Regions from separate parts of the Peribacillus sp. R9-11 genome, predicted to be linked through region 2. Evidence: riboswitches for the same ligand, from Rfam matches in the RefSeq annotation. Region 2 holds a riboswitch; the other holds the start of a gene.
The links. A riboswitch is a leader RNA that binds a small molecule or an ion and turns the genes downstream of it on or off. The one in region 2 is predicted to bind ZMP and ZTP.

Region 1 (5,231 bases), 1.7 Mb from region 2:
TTCGGGGAATTTGAATTTTGGTTTGCGCTTATTAAAATTATAACGATTGTACTGATGATTATTGCTGGACTAGGTCTTATCTTTTTCGGGTTTGGAAATGGCGGTGATGCAATTGGATTATCAAATCTTTGGGCAAATGGCGGCTTCTTCACCGGGGGCTGGACAGGGTTCTTCTTTGCGCTTTCCCTTGTTGTAGCATCCTATCAGGGCGTTGAACTTATCGGTATCACTGCGGGTGAAGCGAAAAATCCAACGAAGACTGTAACAAAAGCTATCCAAAGCATCATTTGGCGTATTTTAATATTCTATATTGGCGCTATTTTTGTCATCGTGACAGTCTTTCCTTGGAACCAACTAGATGACATCGGTAGTCCGTTTGTTTCAACCTTTGCTAAAATAGGTATTACTGCAGCAGCAGGTATTATTAACTTTGTCGTAATCACAGCGGCGATGTCTGGATGTAATAGTGGGATTTTCAGTGCAGGTCGTATGCTTTACACTCTAGCAATGAACGGTCAAGCTCCTAAAATCTTTGCGAAAGTATCTAAAAATGGAGTGCCAGCTTATTGTACGATTGCTGTCCTTTTAGGTTTAGCAATTGGTGTTGTCTTGAACTACCTTGCACCGCCACAACTATTCCTTTATGTTTACAGTGCTAGTGTTCTACCTGGAATGATTCCATGGTTTGTCTTACTTATTAGTGAGCTTAAATTCAGAAAGGTAAGAGCTGCGGAAATGGAAAACCACCCGTTCAAAATGCCTTTTGCCCCTTACAGCAACTATGCAACAATTGCATTTTTACTGATGGTGCTGGTTGGTATGTGGATTAACCCTAGTACTCGTATTTCCCTGATTGTTGGGGTCGTTTTCCTAGCTATAGTCGTAGCAAGTTATTACATTTTAAAAATGGAGAAGCGAGTACCATTAGAGGCTAAGACCGATGATGATATTTCCAGCTAAGAAGCAAGTAAGGATTTAGGGACATCATCTTGTTCAAGGAAACATTAAAATACTATTAATCTACGTTCATCATTCTAGCTATGCTGAGTGTGTTTCACTGTTAGTTTAAATATAATAGATACTAATTAAAGTTGTGCATAAATTGTGGACAAAGCAAAGAGAGGTCTTCATCCCTCAGGCTTTTTCCCCAACTTGTGCATGACTTTTTTTGCGGAAGAAAAGAACACTGGGAGTAAAGGGGGAATAATCCAGTGAAATTGAAAACCGATAAGGTATTTTAGAAATATGGGGGATTTATATCCCATTGTGGTCATGGAACCTCCCCACCGTTATGGTTGATTCTAGCAAATCGGTTATTTCGAACAAAGTTGCTTTGATATTATTGCAATAAACCCGAACCTTAAAAGGAATAAAGAAAATCGGGAAACCCATTAATTTGGAACGGTTTATTTTGCACATATAAGCTATTAAAGATTTTTAAGTATAATGTTAAAGGGAAATGATTATATTGTTGAAGCATATAGTTCTAGAAATCGAATGTTTGTTTTTTGAGCTTAATCCACCTAATTTTTTCAAATTAAAAAGAATATTAATAGTGAATTCCGAAAAAACAATGGGATTATTTATAAAATATAAATGTTTTTCAAGTATTGTGAAATTAAATATAATCCTATATACTAAAAAAAAACTATTTTTCTATATGTAACTGGCGCAACATGGAGTACCATGGGGGAGCATATAGAGTATAAGCCGCGCGCCTGGGCAAACACTTGATTTTTTTAGATCAAGTGTTTTTTATTTTCCTAGGAAGAGGTGTAGGTAGGGATGAGTAATATGCATAGAAAGATGGGGACTTTTGCTTTAACTATGACAGGTATTGGTTCTATTATCGGCTCAGGTTGGTTGTTCGGAGCGTGGAAAGCTGCCCAGATTGCAGGACCAGCAGCTATTTTTTCTTGGATTATCGGTATGGTTGTAATTTTATTTATCGCATTATCTTACGCAGAGCTTGGGGCAATGTTTCCTGAAGCTGGAGGAATGGTTAAGTATCCTCAATACTCGCATGGCTCTTTTATTGGATTTTTAGCTGCGTGGGCAAACTGGATATCTATCGCTTCGACTATTACCGTTGAGGCCATTGCTTCAGTACAATATATGAGTACGTGGCCTTGGGAATGGGCCAGATGGACTCATTCTTTAGTTGATAACAATATCTTAACGATCAAAGGATTATTCATAGCTTCTTTACTACTATTGTTCTATTTCTTCGTCAACTATTGGACAGTTAACCTTTTTGCTAAGGCAAATTCATTTATTACTATTTTTAAATTAATTGTTCCAGGTGTAATGGCAGGATCGTTATTTTTTGCTGGATTTCATGGTGAAAACTTTACAAGTTCTCAAGGGATCGCACCATATGGTTGGGCAAGCGTTTTAACAGCAGTAGCTACTTCTGGTATCGTGTTTGCGTTTAATGGATTTCAAAGTCCCGTTAATATGGCAGGAGAAGCTAAGTCTCCGAATAAGTCTATACCTATTGCTGTTATTTGGTCTATTCTAATTGCAGGTTTTATATACGTTATATTACAAGTTGTGTTTATCGGTGCAGTTGATCCGTCTATGATCGTGAACGGATGGAGTCATCTGAATTTCAATTCACCTTTTGCTGATTTGGCAATTGCTCTTAGTCTTAACTGGTTAGCGATTGTATTGTATGTAGATGCATTTGTATCACCGTCTGGTACAGGTGCTACTTATACAGCGACAACTTCGCGTATGCTTTATGGAATGCAGAAAAATGGGTACTTACCGAATATCTTTGGTACATTACATCCACTTTATGGTGTTCCTCGTCCAGCGATGTTATTAAACTTAGGAGTATGTTTTATCTTTTTATTTTTATTCCGCGGATGGGGCGTACTTGCTGAAGTGATTTCAGTTGCTACACTTATTTCGTATATCATGGGGCCAGTTGCATTGGCAACATTAAGACGTACAGCTTCTCATTTTAATCGTCCATTTTACTTAAAAGGTGCTTCTATTATTGCACCATGTGGATTTGTTTTTGCATCGCTTACTTTATATTGGGCGCGTTGGCCATTAACAGGAGAAGTGGTTTTCATCATTGCCATTGGACTTCCTATTTACTTTTATTATCAAGCGAAAAATAAATGGAATGGATTCAAAAAACAATTTTTATCAGGTGTTTGGATGCTTCTTTACTTAGGTTGTATGATATTGATTTCTTATATTGGAAGTGAGAAGTTCGGCGGAAAAAATATTCTTACATTTGGCTGGGATATGGTGGTCATCGCATGTCTTGCACTTGGCTTTTATTGTTGGGGAGTTAAAAGCGGGATTAAAACAGAATACATGGCTGAGGCTGAAAAAATTAACAAAGAATTTTTCAATAAATAACTTTTAGTGTAGACATCGCTATATGAGTAGAATGAAAACATGGTTACTTTATGACCATGTTTTTTTTGTGTGCTGGCGATTGGAAGGGTATTCCCATTAATAGGCATGGGAAATTTTATAGTTAAAAAAATAGCGTATTTTGCCAGATATAAAATCAATCCATAATCAGTTAATAGTGAGCTATACAAAATCTTCATCGTAATTATAATGGAAAATGGAGATTTACTCAGTTTGTATCTTGATAAGATTAAATCCGCAATTAATGTAAAAGCTGAATTGAGATCATAAAAAAAGGTGTCAGGCATCCTTTTGGGTTTTTGTCCCTTAAGATACCTGACAATAGTAATGAAGAATTTACACTTTTACCACACGTTTATAGCCAACCTCGCTGAAAAATTGATTAGCAGGAAGTACAAACATTTCATCTTCCAAGTCTAGTTGTATCGGATTAGAGAAAATGTCTCCGTTATATACGAATGAGTGATATTCACCAAACTCACCACATGGATCTACATCACCTGGTAAATCTTCAATAAATTTTTGGTCCAAATCTCTTCCTAAAAAAGAAGGATCGAGCTTATCTAAACGAATGCTGACAATTTTCGCTTTATACCCTAAATCAATAAACTCCTGGACTAACTGTTTCGTGTTGATTCCCGCTAAAGGAAGGATTAGTTCATAACCATTAGACTCAACTAAGTTCTTTTTGTATTCGATACAATCCTCCAGAAAAAGATCTCCAAATGCAATTTTTGAGATACCTTGATTGCCAAAAAAATTCATGGCGTCAATAAGGCCTTTTTCAAAACCTTTTCCATCATATAAAGGATATTGAATTTTGTATAATGGAATTCCAATGGATTCTCCTTGAGCTTGAATCAATTTAAAATCAACCATGTGTCCGGATGTTTCATCATCAGTTGTTACGGTTGTAAGCAATGATACGACTTCATATTTGTTTTCTTTTAACAGCTTATGAAGCATATACGTGGAATCTTTGCCACCACTAAAGCAAGCAATGATCTTTTCTTTCAACATCAATCCATCTCCCTTTTGTTCCGTTTATTTCTATCGTACGGACTTTAGCTGCGTGAATCAACAAAGAAGGGGGGCGAGTAGAGTGCATACAGTCATCACTTGTTAAGTTTATTGAAATTGTTACGATTAAATTGGTGGCATTCACGAGTAAAACTGCAAAATTCACGAGTAAAACATGAAAATTTACGAGTTAAGTGTGCTCAATCATATAGAAAACTATATATCCTACTTTTTTAAGGTACGGATGTTGAGTAAAAAGTATGAATTAGATTAAATGAAATCCTTTCCTGCCTATAGAATGTGTCTTCTCCTAAAGATTTTCATAGTATATAGCATCCTCTCTACATCATCTGAGAAAGGGGGCTATATTTTGGAAAAGACAAAGCTTACCGGGCGGGTCGTTACACCTGGTGATTCTGAGTATGAGCAGGCAAGAATAAATAATAATTTAAGCTTCCCAAAATTCCCAAAGATAATTGTATTTTGTCAGAATACAAAGGATGTACAAAATGCATTGAAGTGGGCGAGGGAGAATCATATACCTTTTCGGGTGAGGAGCGGCCGACATAGCTATGAGAACTTTTCATTAGTAAATGGCGGTCTTATTATTGATGTCAGCGAAATGGATAGAATCAAGGTCAATCGTGAAAAAATGATTGCAAAAATAGAAGCCGGAGCTAATTTAGGGAAGGTATATAATAAATTATGGGAATACGGAACGACTATCCCTGCAGGTACCGAAAGCAGTGTAGGCCTTGTAGGCCTTACGCTCGGCGGGGGAATTGGCATGTTAACGCGGTTGTTTGGACTTACTT
Region 2 (5,231 bases):
TTATTTAAAAATCCGGTTTTCTTTGAAAACCGGATTTTTTATGGATATTTGCTTACCGTTTTAAATCCGTTTGTTGTTGTTACTACTAATAAAAGGGGTAATAATTTTGGATATTATTTTTCTTTATTTTAATAAGTGATTAACTGCAGCATCAGAATTTTCCGGGGATATCGGTTGAAGCAGTATGTTCCCTCCTGTAGAGTACTGTTGGGTTAACAAGAATTTTCAGTGTTCTTTTTTTTTGTAAAATACGTATTATATTTAGGGTGATTCGTCAATTCCTGTGTAGAAAGGGTGTTTAATTTTGAAACAAGTGAAAGGTTTTATCCGAAGCTTCACAATTTTAACGCTTGCTTTTCTCATGTTTAGCGGAGGGGCAGCTTTTGCTTCTGCTGCTTCAGAATCATCGAAGTCTACGCCAGATCTCTTGATTCGAGAAATCATGGGTTTAGCTTATGAATCCCAACAATCGATTAACAGTAAACCTTTTTCTGTTGGTGATTCGTTGAAAAAAGTAGAAAAAGCCTGGGGTCCACCGGAGGATCTAAGTACCGTTGCAGCCAATTATTGGAGCCGTAATGTTCGATTCCTCTATGACGATTCAACAGGTAGAAAAACGATTACCGGCATTGATGATTTTGATCCTCAGCTGCAAACCATTCATTTATCTGAGTTGAAGGGATTGATTGGTAAACCTGTAAGTGAAGAGGAGCAAGAGGGAATGTACTATGTCACCTATACTGATAACAAAAATTATAAAGTTGTTTTCGTGTTTGAAAGCGCCTGGATTAACCCCGATCCAAAATTGTATATGTATACGCTTGAATTGGCAGATCCATCATGTAAATAATAAGTAACAAGCCACATAAGGAATCGTCTCTGTAATTCATAGGTGACGATTCTTTTAGAGCAAAAAAATCATGATGTTTAAGACAAGATCGGCACTTATTCTTACGCAACCAACGGGGCAGGTTAAACTCAACAAGAAAAGTGGAAGGTAACTCCAATTAATAGTCTTTTTATGTTAAAGTTGCAATGTGCTAGGACATAGATTTAATTATGGAACGATATACAGGGAGGAATGGGACAATGGAAAATAAATGGCCAAAAGAAATGAAAGTAGCGCAAATCCGAGTTGCACGTCCTACTGATCAACTAAAAAAGGTTGTAAACTTCTATTGTGAGGGATTAGGCTTGAAAAAAATCGGTTCGTTTGAAGGACACGAGGGATATGACGGTATAATGATTGGGCTTCCCAATTCAAACTATCATTTAGAGTTTACTCAACATAAAGATGGAAGTCCTTGTCCTGCTCCAACAAATGATAATCTGCTTGTCTTCTATATTCCTGAAAGTAAAACCATTGAAGAAATCACAAATAGATTGAAAGGTATGGGTTATGATTCAGTATCTCCAGAAAATCCATATTGGGAAAAGTCAGGTGTTACAATTGAAGATCCAGATGGTTGGAGAATTGTATTAATGAATTCGCCCGGCATAGGAAATTAAAATAATAACTGCAAATAAAAAGAAAGGTTATCTGAGCATGCCATTAAAAGGATTACATCTTTTCCTCATTCAACCAACGGGCGCGATTCTTTAATAGGAATCGCTTTTCTTATAGAACTAACAGGTGCTAGTTCTATAGAAGACCACAATAAGTAGTCTCTTATATTTGTTCAAAAATCAACAGCCTTACTGTCTAACAAAGCCTAAAATAAAAATAGCCTCAACTCCTTAAAGGAATTGAGGCTTGTACTAATATTTATCATTTGAGCAGGAAAGTACGCTTTCTTCCTGTTCAATTAAAGTATGTTAAATAATACGAGTTGTAACGATGCCTGTGATTTGTTTGATTTTTTCCTCTAAACCAGGAATGATATCGCCGTTTACTTCACCGTCAATGTCAATCATCGTATACGCGTATCCACCACGGCTTCTGTTAACCATGTCAGCAATGTTCAAATTATAGTCTGATATAGCCAGTGTGATCTGCCCAACCATGTTTGGAACGTTTTCGTGGAAAGTTGCCACACGACGCTTTCCTGTATAAGGAAGGGAAGTGTTTGGAAAATTCACTGAGTTTTTGATGTTCCCTGTTTCTAAGAACAACTTCACTTGACGAGCTGCCATAATAGCACAGTTTTCCTCTGATTCTTGCGTAGAGGCACCAAGATGTGGGATTGGAACTACATTTTTCATTTTCAATACATTTTCATTCGGGAAGTCTGTAATAAACCTGCCAACTTTCCCGCTTTCAAGTGCAGCTTCCATATCCGTTTCATTCACAAGCTCACCACGTGAGAAATTCAAAATATGTACGCCCGGTTTCATGATGCTAAATGTTTCTTGGTTAAACATTCCTCTTGTATCATCAGTTAATGGCACGTGTACAGTAATATAATCAGATTCAGCAAACAACTGTTCAATCGTCATAGCGCGCTGTACATTGCGGGACAAGTTCCAAGCTGTATCGACAGAGATGAACGGGTCAAATCCAATCACATCCATGTCTAAACCTAGTGCATCATTAGCTACAAGCGCACCGATCGCTCCTAAACCGATTACACCAAGAGTTTTCCCCTTGATTTCTTTTCCAACAAATTGTTTCTTTCCTGCTTCTACAAGCTTTGGAACTTGTTCTCCTTCACCTTCTAACGTCTTTGTCCAGGCCACACCGGCAAAAAGGTTACGAGATGAAGCCATTAAAGAGGTTAGTACCATTTCTTTTACAGCGTTAGCGTTAGCACCAGGGGTATTAAAAACAACAATTCCTTGCTCTGTGCATTTGTCGACGGGAATATTATTGACACCCGCTCCGGCCCTTGCGATTGCTTTTAAATTATCGCCTAATTCTAATGCATGCATGTTAAAGCTACGAAGAACAACAGCATCAGGGTTTTCACTGTCATTGTCGATAGTAAAGTTATCCTTATTGAATACATTTAACCCGCTTTCAGCAATATTATTTAAGGTTTTGATTGTTTTCAGTTTTTCTAAAATTAATGTGCTCATATTATTTCTCCTCTTTTAATTTATGATAGTTTTTAAATTCCTAAATTAATTAACAAGATGTTAAGCAAGCTACTAATCAAATTTCATAAAAATCTGTGTATTCTCTAATAATGGATTTTAGTCTTCACTATCCTCTCCTAATAAACAGAAAGAGGCAAGGGATAATTTCCCTTACCTCTGCCCAGGCGAACGGCTACGACACTATATGCTCCCTCACGGTTATCCGCGTTTCGCCAGTCACACATAGTCTTTTTAATTAATTATATTTTATCAAATTCTCCATCAACCTTCAACTACAATTTTAAAAGGTTATCCTATTTCAGTTCCTTTGGCAGAATTATTTAGTAGAATTCCCCATTGCTCAGTCCCCTTAGCAAGAAGAATATTCTTCCAATAGATGTTTTATCTTTAGTTCTTGTATTGGAAGGGTTAAACCCTTAAGCAGGTTTAATAGCTTTTTCCATATCTTGCTGACGCCAGTACTCTTCAATTTCTTCTAAAGTTTTCCCTTTGGTTTCTGGTGTTTTATAGTGAATAAATACGCAAGCAACTATTGATAATACCGCGTATATTAAGAAGACATTATTTCCAATGACACTTAACAATGGCGGGAAAGTATACGAAAAAAGAAAATTCAATGTGTACTGTAAAAATGTAATGACTCCCATTCCGATCGCTCTTGCCTGCAAAGGTAACACTTCAGGTATGAATAGCCAGAATACAGGACCTAGACCGATTCCAAACGCGAAGACGTATAAGAACACACAAACCATACTAAATATCGTAAAATCTGAAAATAGTGCTAAACCGATTAATGGTAGGACCTGCCCGCCAATACTATAGATTAATAATGTTTTTCTTCCCAGTTTATCAACAATGAATAGCGATATAGCCGTGGAAATAACTAAGGCAGTACCTATCCCGAAGTTGGCTATATTCGATCCGCTCCACCCGTTAATTTCCACTCCTTCAAAGATGATTGGAGCAAAGTATACTACTGCATTAATCCCAGTGAAGACCTGAAAAAACGTTAATATGAAGTTCATATTTAGAATCTTTTTATACTGGCCAACTAAATGTTTGAATCCGACAGTTTGCTGTTTTAGTGAATAATTAATATCGCTTATTTCATCTTCCACTTCTTTCTTCGATCCTCTTAGTTTCATTAATACTTTTCTTGCACGTTCTTCTTTTCCTGCAGTCATTAGCCAACGTGGACTTTCGGGTGAGATTAGCATCCCAATCGTAAAGATTGCAGCAGGAATAATACCTATTCCTAGCATGATTCTCCAAGAACCACTAGCAGAAAAGGAAGCTCCTACAATGTAAGCACTTAAAATTCCGACATTTACACTTAATTGATATAATGCACCAATTAATCCTCTGATTTTAGGTGGAGCTAATTCAACCAGATATATCAACGAACACATATTGGCTATTCCGCATCCGATTCCAAGGATAAATCGCGATCCTATTAAAACGCTTACATTAGTAGCGAAGGCACAACCAATAGACCCAACAATAAACGTGATGCCTGCTCCTATTAAGAGCGATTTCCTTCCTAATACTTTAGATAAGGAGGTTGAAAGAACAATAGCAGGCAATGCTCCTAAAAGAAGGAAACTTACAATCAATCCTTGGCCGGCTGGGCTTAATCCAAATTCCTCGGTAATAAAGGGAATCGCTGGAGAAATGGCACCAGAATCAAAACCATATAAAAGTCCAGCCAAGCCACCAAAAATCGCATAAACATACATAATATTCGGAATTTTTTGCAAATAACTCACTCCTTTTAGATTCACTAATTAAAGTACACCTTTTTTCAATATAAGATTCGCATACTGTGCACGTTCACTTGTAGCGATAATGGCATATGCCGCCTTACTTCTTTCGTAAAAATCCGTTCTTTCGACTTTTTCTATTTGGACAGGAAAGTCGCTCGTTTTTTTTATTATATCTTCATAGGTCTGCCAGATTACAGGGTTTTTTTCATCGCCTTGAACAGGATTCATCAGCATGACTGGAAACGTAACATACGTATCTAGTGGAAAAAACTCTAATATGGCCCGTAAAAAATCAGCAACGCCATGTCCATGACCATTGATTATCCGGTTGGAATGACTTGCAGCCGGATAGTTTCCGTCTGCAAGTACAATCTCATCACCGTGCCCCATCTCCATCATAACTTTCATCAATTCTGGAGAAATAATAGGCGG

Region 1: linked by a shared signal. The riboswitch ahead of RE409_RS03050 (glutamate/serine transporter AimA) and the one ahead of RE409_RS22655 (phosphoglycerate dehydrogenase) in region 2 are both predicted to bind ZMP and ZTP.

What each region holds. Positions count from the first base shown of each region.
Region 1 covers NZ_CP133763.1:641,120-646,350, forward strand. Annotated here, with positions in the region: gene RE409_RS03045 (amino acid permease) at 1-960, shown strand, start outside; ZMP/ZTP riboswitch at 1,653-1,731, shown strand; gene RE409_RS03050 (glutamate/serine transporter AimA) at 1,786-3,378, shown strand; gene RE409_RS03055 (Dph6-related ATP pyrophosphatase) at 3,733-4,416, opposite strand; gene RE409_RS03060 (FAD-binding oxidoreductase) at 4,787-5,231, shown strand, end outside.
Region 2 covers NZ_CP133763.1:4,671,768-4,676,998, forward strand. Annotated here, with positions in the region: gene RE409_RS22645 (DUF4309 domain-containing protein) at 314-850, shown strand; gene RE409_RS22650 (VOC family protein) at 1,090-1,509, shown strand; gene RE409_RS22655 (phosphoglycerate dehydrogenase) at 1,816-3,015, opposite strand; ZMP/ZTP riboswitch at 3,188-3,266, opposite strand; gene RE409_RS22660 (sugar porter family MFS transporter) at 3,453-4,793, opposite strand; gene RE409_RS22665 (RbsD/FucU family protein) at 4,821-5,231, opposite strand, start outside.